3 regions of the Annamia dubia NIES-4383 genome follow, and region 3 is predicted to be linked to each of the others. Evidence: predicted binding sites of a transcription regulator. Region 3 holds the regulator's gene; each other region holds the start of a gene.
The links. The regulator HrcA, encoded in region 3, represses chaperone genes, less so after heat shock. The targets are predictions, from matches to a motif close to TTAGCACTCNNANNNTNNGAGTGCTAA.
Positions count from the first base shown of each region.

Region 1: a site for HrcA is predicted at 1,570-1,596, ahead of groES (co-chaperone GroES). Genes of this name have one in related genera too.
Region 2: a site for HrcA is predicted at 1,326-1,352, ahead of groL (chaperonin GroEL). Genes of this name have one in related genera too.

Region 1 covers NZ_AP025630.1:3,292,124-3,298,385, reverse strand. The annotation lists gene Anndu_RS14865 (hypothetical protein) at 1-122, opposite strand, end outside; gene Anndu_RS14860 (ribonuclease T2 family protein) at 438-1,403, shown strand; gene groES (co-chaperone GroES) at 1,676-1,987, shown strand; gene groL (chaperonin GroEL) at 2,172-3,797, shown strand; gene Anndu_RS14845 (TIGR03279 family radical SAM protein) at 4,441-5,775, shown strand; gene Anndu_RS14840 (lysylphosphatidylglycerol synthase transmembrane domain-containing protein) at 5,850-6,262, shown strand, end outside.
Region 2 covers NZ_AP025630.1:1,779,500-1,785,761, forward strand. The annotation lists gene groL (chaperonin GroEL) at 1-1,277, opposite strand, end outside; gene gshB (glutathione synthase) at 1,656-2,615, shown strand; gene Anndu_RS08140 ((Fe-S)-binding protein) at 3,285-4,634, shown strand; gene Anndu_RS08145 (slr0373 family blue light stress response protein) at 4,864-5,229, shown strand; gene ycf46 (stress-responsive protein Ycf46) at 5,330-6,262, shown strand, end outside.
Region 3 covers NZ_AP025630.1:3,191,251-3,197,512, forward strand. The annotation lists gene Anndu_RS14400 (DUF3352 domain-containing protein) at 1-1,340, opposite strand, end outside; gene Anndu_RS14405 (rhodanese-like domain-containing protein) at 1,520-1,873, shown strand; gene hrcA (heat-inducible transcriptional repressor HrcA) at 2,081-3,145, shown strand; gene Anndu_RS14415 (hypothetical protein) at 3,360-3,653, opposite strand; gene Anndu_RS14420 (DUF2834 domain-containing protein) at 3,690-4,328, shown strand; gene Anndu_RS14425 (hypothetical protein) at 4,407-5,177, opposite strand; gene Anndu_RS14430 (UDP-glucose dehydrogenase family protein) at 5,226-6,262, opposite strand, start outside.

The DNA of each region.
Region 1 (6,262 bases), 100 kb from region 3:
ATACTAGGAATTAAGTTACGAGCTTGTAACGTCATGTGAAGTTGCAGTTGTGCTACATATTCACTCACATCTTCACGGATATTTTGATGAAATAAAGGGCGATCGAGGGTATGTGACGACAAGTTCAAGACTTCCTCCTTAAAATTTTTAAGTATTAAATAATAACAATTTCTAACCACAAAGATTACCATAAACTTTGACCCTGCGCACTAAGACTTCATAAATCTCAACATTGTTTTATCAAGACGATCGCACCAAGGGAAAAGCCCAACTAAAATAATAGATTAACAAAACTTAAAAATAAGATTTTATCAAGACTTTTTAGACAAAATGAGCTATTATTAATTGTTGAAATTAGCTAACATTTGTTTGTAGTATTGAAGGAGTATTCTGTGTTCAAATTAATCAAAAAAGCACTTTTATTATTGATAATAGTAGTGTTTTCTTTCGGATTTCAGCCCTCTTTTGCTTTAGCTTCTGTTCAATTTAAAGGTCAATTTACAGCAAATAAGAGTTGTGATGCCTCAGTTTCAACCAAAAAAGATAGTCAATCTGATAATTTTAAGTTAACACAAGGAGAAACGTATCAGGTTATTGGTAAAAATAAGGAGATTGCCTCTTATTACCGTTTACAAATTCCCACCGCTAATCCTCCTGAGCGTTGGGTAGCGGCTGATTGTGGCAATGTTGTCAGTATAGATCCTAATCCTTCCAATAATGAAACTCCCATCGTGACTATTCCCGGCGAAGAAGATTTCCTCTTAGCCTTAAGTTGGCAACCTGCTTTTTGTGAGGGACTACCGGACAAACCAGAGTGTCAAAGATTAGCACAAAATCCCGATCGTTTTGAAGCCACCCATTTTATTTTACATGGACTTTGGCCTCAACCTCGAACTAATATTTTTTGTAATGTCAGTAAACAGGATATTAGCTTTGATGAAGGCAAAAACAAAGATTGGTCAAAATTACCTGCCATAGAAAAAGAGCTTTCTCCCAAAACATGGGAAAAATTACAAGTTATGATGCCCGGCACGGTTTCATATTTACAACGCCATGAATGGATCAAACACGGCACTTGTTACCCCGGCACAGCCGAAGAATATTTTTCAGAGGCGATCGCACTGGCAGAAGCCTTTAATAATTCTTCCATTCAAAAATTAGTTCAAAGTAATATTGGAAATCAAGTAGCAGTCAAAGATATTGACCAAGCTTTGTCCTCTTTTGGTTCTTCTACCGGAGATAAAGTAGAGGTTAAATGTACTAATGCTGTCTTAGGTGAACTGTGGGTTAACCTCAAAGGAGATATTACCTCAACTACTCCTGTATCTAAGTTATTAAAGGATGCCACTATTGCGAAGAAAGAAAATGTAACATCTTGTCTGATTGATGACGCTAAAGATTAATCAATTAATTTTAGATTGTACAAATAAACTTTAATCAACCTAGTTTTTTTGAGAAACTAGGTTTTTTAGTCAATCAAGAATTAATGATAGTTCCCTTTTTACCCTAAAAAAGTTCGGTAAACCGTACTATTGAGGTAGTTGTCAGACTAGGGGATTTTTAGGTAAATTAGCACTCGTAAGGTGAGAGTGCTAAAACTCAAAAATTTGAGTTAAAATCTCCACTGTTTAAAGTTTATTTTACTCTATATACACTCTAGTCTGGAGGATATCTCATGGCAGCAATTAGCATTAATGTTTCTACCGTTAAACCCTTGGGCGATCGCATTTTCGTAAAAGTTAGCCCTTCTGAAGAAAAAACCGCAGGTGGAATTTTATTACCTGACACCGCTAAAGAAAAACCTCAAGTTGGTGAAGTGGTTGCAGTAGGCCCTGGTAAACGTAACGATGACGGTAGCCGTACTGAACCCGATGTTAAAGTTGGCGATAAAGTTCTTTACTCTAAATATGCCGGAACTGACATCAAACTCGGCAGTGAGGAGTATGTTCTTTTATCTGAAAAAGACATTTTAGCTTCCGTTGCTTAATCAGCTATTAGCTAAAAACTTAAGCAAAAGTGGAACAGGCTTTCAACTCTAAATGTGGAACAGGCTTCTAGCCTGTGACGGGCAAGACTTGTCCTGAGCTTGTCGAAGGATGCCCATCCCACAAAGAAAAGTTCTCAACTCTAACAACCAAAATTAGAATTTAAACAGGAAATAAATTAACATTATGGCTAAATCTATTATTTACAATGATGATGCACGTCGTGCCTTAGAACGTGGTATTGACTTATTAGCAGAAGCAGTTGCTGTCACCCTTGGACCCAAAGGACGCAACGTAGTTTTAGAGAAAAAATTTGGAGCACCTCAGATCGTTAACGATGGTGTCACCATTGCTAAAGAAATTGAACTTGAAGATCACATCGAAAATACAGGAGTTGCTTTAATTCGTCAAGCCGCTTCTAAAACCAATGATGTAGCTGGAGACGGTACAACCACCGCTACAGTTTTAGCTCACGGTATTGTTAAAGAAGGTTTACGCAACGTGGCCGCAGGTGCTAACCCCATTGCGATCAAACGTGGTATTGATAAAGCTACCGAGTTCTTAGTCGGTCAAATTAAGTCCCATGCCAAGTCTGTTGAAGACTCCAAAGCGATCGCTCAAGTAGGTTCTATCTCTGCGGGTAACGATGAAGGGATCGGTCAAATGATCGCTGATGCGATGGACAAAGTAGGTAAAGAAGGGGTAATTTCCTTAGAAGAAGGTAAGTCTATGACTACCGAGTTAGAAATTACCGAAGGGATGCGTTTTGACAAGGGTTACACCTCCCCCTATTTCGTAACCGATGCCGATCGCATGGAAGCAGTTTTAGATGATCCTTTCATCTTAGTGACTGACAAGAAAATCACCTTAATTCAAGACTTAGTGCCTATTTTAGAGCAAGTAGCACGTCAAGGTAAACCCTTAGTTATTTTAGCTGAAGACATCGAAAAAGAAGCTTTAGCTACCTTAGTGGTTAACCGTTTAAGAGGTATTTTAAACGTAGCGGCCGTAAAAGCCCCCGGTTTTGGCGATCGCCGTAAACAAATGTTAGAAGATATTGCCATCTTAACAGGCGGTAAAGTAATTACCGAAGATGCAGGTTTAAAACTGGAAAACACCAAGTTAGATATGCTTGGTAAAGCTCGTCGTATCACCATTACCAAAGACAATACCACCATTGTGGCTGAAGGTAATGAAGTAGCAGTTAAAACCCGTTGTGATCAAATTCGCCGTCAAATAGAGGAAACTGAGTCTTCCTACGATGTTGAGAAATTACAAGAGCGTTTAGCTAAACTTTCCGGCGGTGTTGCCGTTGTTAAAGTTGGTGCGGCTACGGAAACTGAAATGAAAGACCGTAAATTACGCTTAGAAGATGCGATCAACGCTACTAAAGCGGCGGTTGAAGAAGGTATCGTCCCCGGTGGTGGTACAACCTTAGCACACTTAGCACCCCAATTAGAAGAATGGGCTAATGCTAACCTTCAAGATGAAGAATTAACAGGTGCTTTAATTGTAACCCGTGCTTTACTCGCTCCCTTAAAACGTATTGCCGAAAACGCAGGTCAAAACGGTGCAGTAGTAGCCGAGCGCGTTAAAGAAAAAGACTTTAATGTAGGTTATGATGCGGCTAACAATGTCTATACAGATATGTATGAAGCTGGTATTGTTGATCCCGCTAAAGTTACCCGCTCCGCTTTACAAAATGCGGCTTCGATCGCAGGTATGGTGTTAACTACCGAATGTATCGTAGTTGATAAACCCGAGAAAGAAAAAGCTCCCGCTGGTGCTGGTGCTGGTGATTTTGATTACTAAAAATTAATTAATTACTAACATTAATTAACTGGAAAAGTCGGAGATTTTAAAAGTCTCCGACTTTCAGCTTTGATAATAAGAAAAAATCTAACCAAACTTAACCTAAAAGGGGGCGAGGTTAGGCACTGGCTAGATCTAAATAAGGGTATTTAAACAAAAACAAATAAAAAAAAAGAAGAAAAAATTTTGAATTGTGTAAATCAAAACAACACTTATTTTAATTTACAATATAAGCTACTTTAATTGCCCAAACAATTAATGCTAAAATGCTTCCCAAAATAATAACGGACGAGACGGCGACAACTGAAGGTTTGTCTGCTCCGTCAAATTTCATGATTCCACGATTGAGATCTGACATAATTTCCTTTAGATGAACAATCAATCAACAATGGCAAGTGTAGCAAAAATTTTATTTTTTGGGATGGATTTAGGCCATAATTGTTACTTTTCTTTACATACGGCCCGTTACGAAACGATGTGACATAATCGCCAAAACAGTATTTAAGATTAGACTTTAGAGAAAAAATAAAATTGATATATCTAGTAAATACGTTTTAGCTTCAAAACTTTTCTATCTACTGATTATGATAGAATTGTCATTGAGATTAAATAATTAAAAATATATTTTATTATTAAACTAACTATGAGTAAAATTGCAATAAAACCTGCTAAAATTAATAAAATTATACCAGATTCGATCGCCGATGAAATGGGTTTTGAAATTGGGGATGCCATTATTTCTATTAATGGCATGAAACCTAGAGATTTAATAGATTATCAGTTTCTTTGTGCCGATGAATATTTAGAGTTAGAAGTGTTAGATAATAAGGGAAATTTACATCAAATCGAAATAGAAAAAGATTTTGATGAAGATTTAGGTTTAGAGTTTGAAAATGCTTTATTTGATGGTTTAATTCAATGTAATAATCATTGTCCATTTTGTTTTATTGATCAACAACCCCCCGGTAAAAGAGATAGTTTATATTTAAAAGATGACGATTATCGTTTAAGTTTTCTCTATGGAAGTTATTTAACTTTAACTAATTTAACCGAAAAAGAATGGCAAAGAATTGCCCAAATGAGATTATCTCCTTTATTTATTTCTGTTCATGCTACCGAGGCAGAAATTAGAATTAAACTATTAAAAAATCATCGAGCAGGTCAAATTTTAGATCAATTAAAATGGTTTCAAAATAATCGGTTACAAATTCATGCTCAAGTGGTAGTTTGCCCAGAAATTAATGATAATTTACATTTAGAAAAAACTTTATTAGATTTAGCTTCTTTTTATCAAGGTGAGATCCCAACAGTTATTTCAGCGGCCGTTGTGCCTGTGGGTTTAACCCATTTTCGAGACAATTTAGATGAGTTAATTCCTGTCAATAAAGATAAAGCCAAAGAAGTTATTAAACAAGTAGAAATATTACAAGCAAAATTTAAAAAAGAATTGGGTACAACCTTTGCATGGTTGGCTGATGAATGGTTTTTAATAGCAGGGGAAGAATTACCCCAACCTGAACATTATGAAGACTATCCCCAAATAGGTAACGGGGTGGGATCTATTCGTCAATTTATTCAAGATTTTCACACAAAAGCAGATCAACTTTTACCCATTTCTATTAATCATAAAAAGTATTTAAAATGGGTGGTGGGAAATGCAGTTGAAAAAGCTTTTATTCCCCTAGTTAATCAATTAAATCAAGTTAATAATTTAAAAGTAGATTTATGTGCTTTCAAAAGTGATTATTGGGGGCAAGAAATGACAGTTACAGGCCTCTTAACAGGGCAAGATATTTTAAAAAATTTAGAAAATCAAAATTTAGGAGATGGAATTTTATTACCTTCTTTAATGTTAAAACATGATGATACTTGTTTTCTTGATGATCTAAGAGTTGAAGACTTAGAAAAACAACTCAATACTAAATTTTTTATTGTCACCGATATTGAAGATTTAATTAATACTTGTATTAGTTGTTAAATGGCAGTAAATTTTTTAATTAAATTTTTAAATTTTAACCACTAAAAAATTACTCAATTGTCAATTCTTAAACTATGAAATATTTTAAACTAATTTATCTATTTATTGGCTGTACTTTATTTACGATCATTCTTCATCAAACTAACTTAAATGAAGTCTGGCAACGAGTAATTAATGTTGGTTGGTTAGGAATATTAATAATATTAATAATTTATCTTTTTGCCTTTATTACTGATGTTTTAGGTTGGCAACTAGCTTTTGATAAATTACCTCTTAATTTTCAGTGGTTTTATCGTTTATTTTTAGTGAGGATGGTAGGAGAAGCTCTTAACCGGGTAACACCTTTTGCCTCTTTAGGAGGTGAGCCAATTAAAGCAATACTCTTAAAAACTCATTATAATCTACTTTATCGAGAAACAATCACCTCTTTAGTTTTAGCCACAACTATTGATATGATTGGTTTAATCTTTTTTCTCGGCTTTGGCTT
Region 2 (6,262 bases), 1.4 Mb from region 3:
TCAGCAATTTTACCGGAAAGGTGAATTAAGGTTGTGCCGCCACCGGGTACAATTCCTTCCTCAACAGCCGCTTTAGTAGCATTCAGAGCATCTTGGATTCTGAGCTTTCTGTCTTTAAGTTCGGTTTCCGTGGCCGCACCCACTTTAATGACAGCCACCCCTCCGGCTAATTTAGCGATGCGCTCTTGTAATTTCTCTTTGTCATATTCAGAGTCGGTTTCGGCCAATTGTTTGCGAATTTGGGCGATGCGTTTTTCCACATCAGGGCTTTTCTCATCATCAGAAACGATGGTGGTATTTTCCTTATCAATGGTCACTTTGTGAGCTTTGCCGAGCATATCGAGGGTGACATCATCTAAGCTTAAGCCTACTTCCTCAGAAATGAATTGACCGCCAGTTAAAACGGCAATATCTTTGAGCATTTCTTTACGGCGATCGCCGAAACCGGGGGCTTTGATCCCAGCCACATTTAACACGCCTCTGGCTTTATTAACCACAAGGGTAGCTAAAGCCTCTCCTTCCACATCTTCGGCAATAATTAATAAAGGTTTGCCTTCTCTGGCTACTTTTTCTAAAACAGGCACTAATTCTGCGATCGCAGAGATTTTTTTATCAGTAATTAAGATTAAAGGATTATCAAATTCAACGATTTGACGCTCTGCATCAGTCACAAAATAAGGAGAAATATATCCTCGATCAATCTGCATACCCTCTACAACATCTAATTCAGTAGCGAGGGATTTAGATTCTTCAACGGTAATTACACCGTCTTTTGTTACTTTTTGCATGGCAGTGGAGATCATTTCCCCAATTTGGGTATCATTTCCGGCGGAAACTGTTGCCACTTGAGCGATCGCATCACCCTCAACTGGTTTGGCAATATTGGCAATTTCTTCCACTAAGAAATTAACGGTTTTTTCTAAGCCACGACGTAAAGCCACAGGGTTAGCACCTGCGGCCACATTTCTCAAACCCTCACGGATCAAGGCTTGGGCGATCACGGTGGCGGTAGTAGTGCCATCTCCGGCAATATCTTTAGTCTTGGCGGCTACCTCTTGAATGAGTCTAGCACCAGTATTTTCAAGGGGATCGGCTAATTCAATTTCTTTAGCAACGGTGATCCCATCGTTAACAATTTGAGGGGCGCCGAATTTTTTTTCCAATAAGACGTTGCGGCCTTTGGGGCCTAAAGTGATGCGCACAGCGTCAGCAAGGGAGTTTACCCCTCTTTCTAATGCGCGTCTTGATTCTTCTTTAAACGAAATAATTTTTGCCATAGATTTTACTACTTTAGAAATATATTTTTTAATTTTCCAATAGTTAATTTAGCACTCTTAGGTTAAGACTGCTAAGATCAATTTTATTTTTTTTCTTAAAATCCTCTAAGCTAGATAGAATAAGCATTTTACTCGTCTGATCTTTTTAAAATGCACATTTTTATTGTTTTGTCAAGTGATGGTTTTGAGGTATTTTTAATAATATTTTCCGTAGAAATTAGTAGAAAGTAAAAAAAAATTAACGATTTTGTGATTCTTGATTGATTAAGCCCTGAAGCATTTTTGATCACCAATAAATTATTTTAAATACAAATTAGCTTATTCTTAACAATTATGATAATATAATTATAAAATAATAATTTTAAAAAAGTATAAAATATGAAATTAGCATTTATTATTGATCCGATTGCCAAACTTAATCCAAGACATGATACAACTGTGGCATTAATGGAAGGAACTCAGGCTCATGGCCATGAAGTTTGGATTTGTGAAATGCACGAATTAACTATTATTAAAGGTGAGCCTTGGGCGACTTTACATAAGGTAGAATTAACTCCGGTTAAACTAATTAATAATCATTGGGTTTCTGATCATAATTGGTATCAAATTTTAGAGAAAAAATTAATGCCTTTGGGTGAATTTCAAGCGGTATGGATGCGAAAAGATCCTCCGGTTAATGTCCCCTATCTTTATGCTACTTATATTTTAGATTTAGTACCAAAAACTACTTTAGTTTTAAATAATCCCCAAGGGTTAAGAAATGCGAATGAAAAGGTTTATGCGTTACATTTTCAATCAGTAATTCCTGAAACTATTGTTACTCAAGAAAAAACGGTTATTCAAGAATTTGTTGAGAAAAAAGGGGCGGCCGTTTTAAAACCTTTAGGGGGTAAAGCGGGGGAAGGAATTTTATTTATAAAAGACAATGATCCTAACTTTAATTCTTTGATTGAAATTAGCACAAAACAGGGTCAAGAACCAATTATGGTTCAGGAATATTTACCCTCAGCTAAAGAAGGGGATAAACGAATTATTTTATTAAATGGTGAACCTTTAGGGGCATTAAATCGTATTCCAACGGGTAGTGATTTTAGGGGAAATATGGCTGTTGGGGGGAGAATTGCGAAGGTAGATATTACACCAAGAGAAAGGGAAATTTGTGAAATTGTAGCACCAAAATTAAAGGCTGAGGGGTTATATTTTGTGGGTTTAGATATTATTGGTGGTTATTTAACGGAAGTAAATGTGACTAGCCCTACTTGTGTTCGAGAAATTAATTTATTTAATCAATCTTGTTTAGAACAAGAGGTAATAGAATGGATTGAACAACAGTTTTAATGTTTGATTAATTATAGCTTGATCTAAATGATAAATAGTAATTGTTGGATCAGCATTAATAACTGTTAGGAAATCCGTAACTGAAGGAATAGAAGTTTTACTGCACTCAACAATTCAAATAGCTTCTGCTAAAGCAATAGCGAGTAAGATTAGCTCACTTTTGGGATTAGAAAGTAAGCTTTTTGCTTCTATTCCTAAACGATTATTTCCAATATCTTGAGGTAATGATATTAATTCTTTAAAAATTTTTTAGTATATTCAACTTTCCACATTTTGATTTTGATCTAAAACATAATTTTGATTAATTTGTAGCATTTTTTAGAGTCAAAATCTGTAAATTTTGAGATTACATTTCATCAGACAAACTTAATGGAGATAAAAATACTAAATGTTGATTTTTATATTTTTAATGACTCTTTCATTATCTCACTTTATGCCCACAGTGTTTTTGTGTTATCATATAATACACTTTAAATGCAGAATGTGGGTTACCTTAACTGTTAGTTATTCAAGCAAAAGAATTACGGAAAATTGGTAGTTTAGCAAGGTAACAAGAAGTATTAGAAGATGATTTTTTCCATTTTTGTTAACACGGCTATCACTTCCCATTATTTCTAAAATTTGTCTACAATATAAATCATATTTACCTAATCAAATAAAAATTAATTCATGGAAACTTTAAACAAAACTAACAACAATAATCAAGAATTTAAAGGTTTCGATCGCCAAAACCCCCCCGCTCAAAATTTAATTGATGCCTGTGTTCATTGTGGTTTTTGTCTATCAACTTGCCCCAGTTATCGAGTATTAGGAAAAGAGATGGACTCCCCCAGAGGCAGAATTTATTTAATGGATGCTATTAATAATAACAATGCCCCTTTTAATGAAACTTCGGCTCAACATTTTGATTCTTGTTTAGGTTGTTTAGCTTGTACTACGGCCTGTCCTTCTGGGGTACAATATGATCAGTTAATTAGTGCCACTCGCCCCCAAGTTGAGCGCAATCAAACACGCTCTTTTTCTGATAATATTATTCGTCAAATTATCTTTAATTTATTTCCCTATCCTAACAGATTATCTTTCTTTTTACCAGCTTTATTTTTATATCAAAAATTAGGTTTTCAAAAATTAATTCGCCACACTAATTTACTAAGTAAAATTTCTCCTCGCTTATCGGCAATGGAGTCAATTTTACCCCAAGTTCAGCTTAATAATAAAGCAAATTTTCCTGATCTGATCAAGGCTCAAGGCACAAAACGCTATCGAGTAGGGATGATTTTAGGTTGTGTTCAACAGTTATTTTTTAATCCGGTTAATGAAGCAACAGCGAGAGTTTTAAGTGCTAATGGTTGTGAAATTGTTATTCCCAAAAATCAAGGTTGTTGTAGTGCCTTACCTAGTCATCAAGGGCAAGAACAACAAGCCCAAACTTTAGCTAAAGAAATGATAGATAAATTTGAAAATACTAGGGTTGATTATATCATTATTAATGCGGCTGGTTGTGGTCACACTTTAAAGGAATATGGTCATATTTTAAAAGATGATCCCCAATATGCCGAGAAAGGAAAACAATTTTCAAATAAAGTTAAAGATATTAATGAATTTTTAATTGAAATTGGTTTAACTACAGAATTATTACCAATAACTGAAGAAAAATTAACTTTAGTTTATCAAGATGCTTGTCATTTATTACATGGTCAAAAAATTAGTTTACAACCAAGACAATTATTAAGAAAAATTCCTAATGTGGAAATAAAAGAACCCATTGATGCTAGTTTATGTTGTGGTAGTGCGGGAGTTTATAATTTATTACAACCGGAAGTTGCGCAAGAATTGGGACAACAAAAAGTTGATAATTTATTAAATACAGGAGCAAAATTAATCGCTTCTCCTAACCCCGGATGTGCTTTACAAATTCAAAAACATTTAGCTAAAAAAGGTCAAACAATTTTAGTTAAACATCCCATTGAATTATTAGATTATGCCATCAGGGGAATTAAATTAATCAGTAATAACTAATAAGTAAGTATAGCGACCTAAAAATAACAAAAGTAGAGATGTTGCATACAATATCTCTACAAAAGGTATATATACATAGGATTTCGCACTGATCAGGTCTTTCTCAAAGTGGGTTAATGTAAAGAAATGTTACAAAAATACCGTCAAAATGGTTTGCCATCTTGACAGATGAAAAAAGACTAGCTAGAGTGTTAAACAAATACCTTCGGGTAATAACTATTGAAGTGATATGCAACACAAGCAAAAAGTCACACTTTACCTTTCTCCAGAACTTCATCGTCAGCTAAAAATTCGAGCGGCGGTTGAAGCTACCTCAATGTCAACTCTATTTGAACAGGCGATTCATTTTTATCTTCATCACTCCGATGTGGTGGAAGAAATCGAAGCCCTCAGAAGTCAAACTACGGGCAAAACTTATCAAGTTCATAGTTGTCCTGATTGTGACAGTTCATTTGTGATCAAAGATGGTCAAACAGTTTCTTTAAAGAATCAACCAAGCTTAATGACACAAGAGTTTTCGTTAGAAGTAGCACATTCAATTTCATCAGAAGATCAAGCCGATTATCAAGTACAGGAAAATCAGATTTTACTTTAGCTTGATTTAGTAACTTGATTCATGTTGAATTTTCGTGATCTGTTTTTAGATCAATTTTCTTATCCTCAAACGCTTATTGGAAAGCTCTTATTGGAAAGCTATGAAAGAAGAGTTAAGTATCCTGATTAAAGCTCAATATCCTCTGATTTATCTGGTGACTTCGGAAGAAGAACGGGGTGAAGATGCGATCGCCAAGATCGTAGAGAAAATAGAGGCACAAAAAGCTCCTCGTAAAGCTTACCAACAAGCCGATAAGTTTTCCGATGAACATGATTTAGAGAATCAGATCGATCCCAGACGAAGAATTTTTACATGGACAGTTACTCATGGCATGGTTGAATATGGTCAACCTCGCAATACCACCCAACACAATACCGTTTCTCCAGAGGCCGCTATTGAATGGGTGATCCGTCAAAAACAAGATGGAATCTATATTTTTAAAGATCTTCATGCTTTTATTGACGCTCCCGTTACCACTCGATGGTTAAGAGATGCGATCGCTTCTTTTAAAGGGACGGAAAAAATTATTATTTTGATGTCTCCTGTGCAACAGGTGCCGATCGAACTGGAAAAAGAAGTGGTAGTTTTAGACTATCCCCTTCCCACTTTACAAGAATTAGATCAGGTACTTGATAAACAATTAATTAAAAGTAAGCCCCGCCGTCTTAATCAAGAAGTAAAAGAAAAACTTTTAAAGGCGGCTTTAGGATTGACTAAAGATGAAGCCGAAAAGGTTTATCGTAAGGCTTTAGTTCAAGCCGGCCGTCTGACGGAAAGTGAAGTGGAGATTATTCTGTCTGAGAAAAAACAACTAATCCGCAGAAATGGCATTTTGGAGTACATCGAAGAAGATGAAACCATCAATGCGATCGGAGGTTTAGAAGAAATTAAACATTGGCTCAGACAGCGATCGAACGCTTTTACGGAAAGAGCAAGAGCTTACGGACTGCCCCAACCCAAAGGAATGTTAATCTTAGGAGTTCCGGGCTGTGGGAAATCATTGATCGCCAAAACTACCTCCCGTTTATGGGGT
Region 3 (6,262 bases):
ACCTGAGCATTTAAACTAATTAACCTTTGATTTTTGCCCTTAGTTTCTAATTTTGTCCATGCTTTCATGGTACTATCAAATAAAGGTAAATTCCCCACACTATAACCCTGTTTTTCGGCTAATTCATCTAAATAATTAATCGCAGTTTCTGCCTCAAATTCTGATTTTTTTTCCGCCACAAAAATCCAATCTAAATGATGATTATTAGGTACAGTAGCGAGAGCATATTCCCCTTTAACCCATGAAAAAATTGCTTCAGGTAAATCAATATTTAAGGGTTTTTCTAAACTATTAATCCCCTGATCAAATAATAATTTTAAAGGTGAATTTTGCTCCAAACCTTGATTAATTTGCTCCCAAAAATGGCTTAAATCAATTCCTGCGGCCGTTAAGACACTTTCTGAGGGAATTAGGGCTAAAGCCTTAACCGGAGCGTTTAAAGCAGGTTTTTGTTCATTTTCTCCTAATACTCCAATTAACGCTGTTTGGGCTACTAAACCTTGGGGTTTAACTCCTAAACTAATGGTTAAAATTTGCTCAAGATCTGAAGTTTCAGGGGTGCTTTGATGGGCGATCCATGCTGAAATAGCGGGTAAATTAACCACCGCCATGCCAATGCGAGGATTCTGAATCGTGTTTAAGGCCGCTTGATAAAAACTAGCATTTTCTAAGTTTAAATCTTTAGCTTGAACATTATTAATTGCATTTTTTAACACATTAATATTATTAGCAAAAAGTACATATTTTCCCACTACTGCCCTCGCCATTAAACCTTGATTAATAGGATTATCTAATGAAGTTTCATCAATTAAATTAACACCTTTATAAGTTTCAAAATTTAATTCAGAGGTAGTAGTTAAAGCCTTTTGAGAATAGGAAGATTGAAGAAAATTTTTAGCTAAATCTGCATTTTTTGTATTAACAATTAATAAATAACCGGGTTGTGATCCATTATTAAGATCCCGATCAAAATCAAGGGAAGTAATCGCAAAAGTAATTTCTTCACCCAACCAAGGTTTAATTTGTTGATGATAATTTAAACCTGTTTTTTTTAGTAAACTATTTTTTAATTGGGTTAAATTTTCTTGATTTTTTGCCCTTTTTCCTAAGGGAATTGCTAGTTGGGAAAAAGCTTCTAATTTTTCAGGATTAGCCAATAATGATAACATTAAAGGCGCTTGTTGTGGAATAAAAATACTTGCACGGGGTGTTAAATTTAAACCCCCAACTTGTAAAGAAAGAGGACTATTTTTAATAATTGTTGATACCCCTATTCCTGCAACGGAAAATAACAGAAAACAAGCAATAATAATAATTAAAATAAAAGAACGAAATTTCATAAGATTAATTTAAAATAGTTGATGATCTAATCATAACCGATCGAGTTATCAATGGTTTAAATAAGAAAAAACCTATTTTTAAACCTGATTTGATGTGATTTAAGATTAAGCTTTATGTTAAAATTGCTAATGATCAGTTGACAATTGTTACCATTTTGTAATTAACTTTTAAATTTACAATGATTTATTCATCTATTCCTAGTATTTCCGTTGACGAGTTAGCCCAACTTTTAACACAAAACGATCCCGATCGCCCTTTACAATTGATTGATGTCAGAGAGCCATCAGAAGTCAAACAAGCCTTTATCAAAGGCTTTGAGGTATTTCCCCTCAGTTATTTTGAACAATGGTCAACCTATCTAACCACAGAGTACAATCCAGAAATTGAAACATTTGTACTTTGTCATCATGGAGTTAGATCCGCCCAGATGTGTCAATGGCTACGAAATCAAGGTTTTTCTAATGTTAAAAATATTGAAGGCGGAATTGATGCCTATTCTCTCTTAGTTGATTCTACCATCCCTCGATATTAGATTACTTAAAAAACGAGGGAAAATCAAGAATAATTGACGAGAACTATTAAAAAATTAATCTAAATTATAGTTCAAAATGACAAATTACCAATAACTTTTTTAATTGTCAAATATTAACTTTATTTGAAAGACAATTAACTATTTTTTTATCAATAAATTAATTTAAAAAAGATTTGTTTAATTAATAGTAATAAAAAACGATTAACTATGAAGAAATGTCAACTAACTGAACGTCATCAAAACATCTTAAAAGCAACAGTACAACATTATATTGCAACGGCCGAACCCGTAGGTTCAAAAACCTTAGTTAATGAATATGATTTTAGCATTAGTTCGGCCACTATTCGCAACGTCATGGGTAGTTTAGAAAAAGCAGGTTTTTTATATCAACCTTACACCTCGGCTGGGCGTATTCCCTCAGACTCAGGCTATCGAATTTATGTAGATCAATTAATAACTCCAGATGAAAAAATAGGAAAAAAAATCGAACAATCTTTAAATAATTATTTTAGTCGAGACAGTTGGAATTTTGAAGATTTATTACAAAGAGCCGCTCAAATGTTAGCCACTTTAAGCGGCTATATTGCCTTAATTACCTTGCCCCAACCTTCCCAAAATTTATTAAAACATTTACAATTAGTTCAACTTAATTCTGAACAAATTATGTTAATTTTGGTGACTGACACTTATCAAACCCAGTCATTTTTAATTAATTATGAAAACTTTAATAATCAAGAATTATTAGAAGAAGAATTACAAATTTTATCTAATTTTCTCAATAGTAAATTAAAAGGTAGATCCCTATTTGAAATCTCTAATTTAAACTGGTATGAATTAGATCAGGAATTTAAACAATACGCCAATTTTTTAACAAAAATTATCAAAGAATTACAAACTCAAGCTCAACTTTCTGCCAGTAAGAATATATTATTTAAGGGAGTATCAGAAGTATTAAAACATCCTGAATTTTCCCAATTAGATCAGGTACAAATGTTATTACACTTATTAGAAGAAAAACAAGAAAGTTTATTTCCTTTAATCTTTGAATTACCGGAAATTAATCAACAGAAAAAAAGTAAAGTTACGATTAGAATTGGCTCAGAAAATCCCTTACAATCAATGCAAATTTGTACCTTAATTTCTGCTACCTATCAACAGGGAAATATTCCCGTTGGTAGTGTGGGCATGATCGGGCCCACTAGAATGTTATATTCTAATGCTATATCTTTAGTAGAAACGGCCGCTAATTATTTATCAGAAACTTTAAGTTAGTTATTGGTTATTTGTTATTAGTAATACAAGCATATATTATCTTATTTCTGACATTGATTGTTAACTTTAAACAAATTATTTTCATTAAAAAAATAAAAAGAGGAAGTTAAAGAAATAATCACAGAAATTGAAATAAAATTAAACAGTTTTCTCGTCAGAAGAAAAAATTAGCAAATAATTAATTTTTATGTTTAATTAATTTATGATTATATCATTATAACCGAGTAGAAACATCTCGCAAAACATCAGGAATAAGATCATCTTGATCAAATTCTAAAATAGTTTCTGATAATTTTAAATAACCTGACTCGGTAAAAGATAATAAAATTCTGGATAAAGCCACCCAGACAACTTGATCAAACTCCCAGTCACCCCCTTTTCTGGCATAACAACTAATTGATTTTAAAGCCCAAAAATAGGAATTTCTGACGATCGATCCCCCTTTTTTATAAGGAGGAACATCATCAGCTTTAATACACAAAATATCATCTTTAAGATATACTTTCATAAGATAATTTATTAAAAAAATTACAATTAAATGATCATGATTAGAAAAATTAGTTTAAGTTTAATTTGGCTTACTTTTGTGATTTATGCTTTCATTTTTGCCCCTCCTAATAACCCTGATACCTTAGATTTAATTAAGAATTTATCCACCGGAAATTTAACAGGAATTAATGCTTATATTATCGCATTATTTAACTTAATGGGCATTTTACCCGCCATGTATGGCTGTTTTTTATTTGCCGATGGTAGGGGGCAAAAAATTCCCGCTTGGTTATTTTTAAGTGCTTCATTTTTCTTAGGTGCTTTTGCCTTAATTCCCTATTTAATTTTAAGGGAAAATAATCAAACTTTTGTTGGTCAAAAAAATTGGTTAATTAAATTTAATGATTCTCGAATTTTAGGATTATTTTTAACAATTACTGCTATTATATTATTAATATTTGGGATTAGTCAAGGCAACTGGCAAGATTTTATTTTACAATGGAAAACAAGCCGTTTTATTAATGTAATGAGTTTAGATTTTTGTTTACTATCTTTACTTTTTACCTTTTTATTAAAGGATGATCTAGTAAGAAGAAATATGAACAATTATCAACTTTGGTTAATTTCTTTTATCCCTTTATTTGGTACATTAATTTATTTATGTTTCCGTCAACCTTTGCCTGAAAATGAATAATTAATACTGAAAATAAGATCGGACAAACTCCCAACTTTCTTATCCAAAAAAGAGGGCTGGGAGTGGAATTAAATCATCTCATTTAAGATAACTAATATTAACATTAAAAAATGTTTTAATCTGATGAGCAATTTCTAAAGATTCGGCTTCATTTTGAGAAGAATATAATAAAATACATTGGGATAAATTTAACATATTTTTAGTATTTAAAACTAAATTTACGACATAATATTTAGTTCCGTCAATACTAGAAACAAATTTATGTTCAAATTTTTGAATATCATTAAAAGGGCTTTCAAAAGTTTGACTAAAACCTAAGTTTTTATAATGATAAGTAAATCTTTTAATTTTCTTGTCAAAAATTAAAGTTCTACCCTCATTTTTTAACATTTGTAGGCCACCTAATAAAAAAAAGATTAAAATAAAACTTAAAACAATTTGAGCAAAAATATTACTATGTTTAAGCATTAATTGATTATCATTAAAGGGATTATTTAACCAATTGTTTAATTTAGTTTGATCTATTTGATAATTAGACCAATAAATATTTTTATTTTCAGAAACAATTATAACTTTTTTTTGTTGAAGTTTAACCTCTTGAATTGAATTAATTTTTAGATTTTCTTTTTGATAAAAACCCATTAATCTTTTTCTTATTAATTGACAATTAATTTGATTTTCTGTGATTTTTTGACAGTTTAATTGATTATTACCGGATCTATAGATAGAAACTGATAGTAAAATTAAGGAAAATAGAGTTAGAAATAAACCTATTTTTTGATTTTTTTTTACTTCTCCAACTGGCGTTTTAAAAATTAGTTCTTGATCTGTTTGATTAAATATTTCCATAGGATCATTGTCGTAATTATTTAGTAATTATTTGATCATTGTTAACTGTTAATGGCCTATTCCCACATAATTAAAACCTAATTGAATTAATAAGTTTTTATCTAAAAAATTTCGTCCATCTATCAAAATATTATTATTCATTTTAGTTAAAATTTTAGCATAATCTAACTTTAAAAATTCCTGCCATTCTGTTACTAAAATTAAGGCATCACATCGATCTGCTAACATTAAAACATTACTTTCAATTATAACATCAGATAAACCGTGACTTATTCCTGTTTGAGAAACGATCGGATCATAGGCTTTAACTTTAGCACCTAAACGGGTTAATTCTTTAATAATATCAAGGGAAGGAGCGTCTCTCATATCATCAGTATCAGGCTTAAAAGTTAACCCTAATAAACCGATAATTTTACCCTTTAAAATCTTTAATTCCTGTTGTAATTTTTCGATTACAATTAATCTTTGATGTTGATTTAATTTGACCACAGAATTTAAAACTTGAGTTTGATAATTATAATCATCAGCGATATGAATTAAAGCGGAAACATCTTTCGGAAAACATGAGCCTCCCCAACCTATTCCTGCGTTTAAAAATTTAGTTCCAATGCGCGAATCTAAACCAATTCCTTGAGCAACTTGAGCCACATCTGCCCCTACTTTATCACAAATATTTGCTATTTCATTAATAAAACTAATTTTAGTTGCTAAAAATGAATTGGCCGCATATTTAATCATCTCGGCGGAGGTTAAATCTGTGACAACTATGGGAATATTCGGAGCATTTTTTTCCTGTGCAAACTGTCTTAAAATAATCGGTTCATAGAGTTTTTTCATTAAATTGATCGCTCGATCACTTTCACTTCCTAACACAATGCGATCGGGATTAAAAGTATCATAAATAGCCGAACCTTCCCTTAAAAATTCAGGGTTACTAACTACATCAAAATCAACTTCTATGTTTTGATTATTTTCTAATAGGTTTTGACGCTCTTTTACGCCATCTAAAACAATCATTTTAACCCAATCTCCTGAACCGATGGGAACGGTAGATTTATTAACAATAACTTTATAACCTTGGTTTA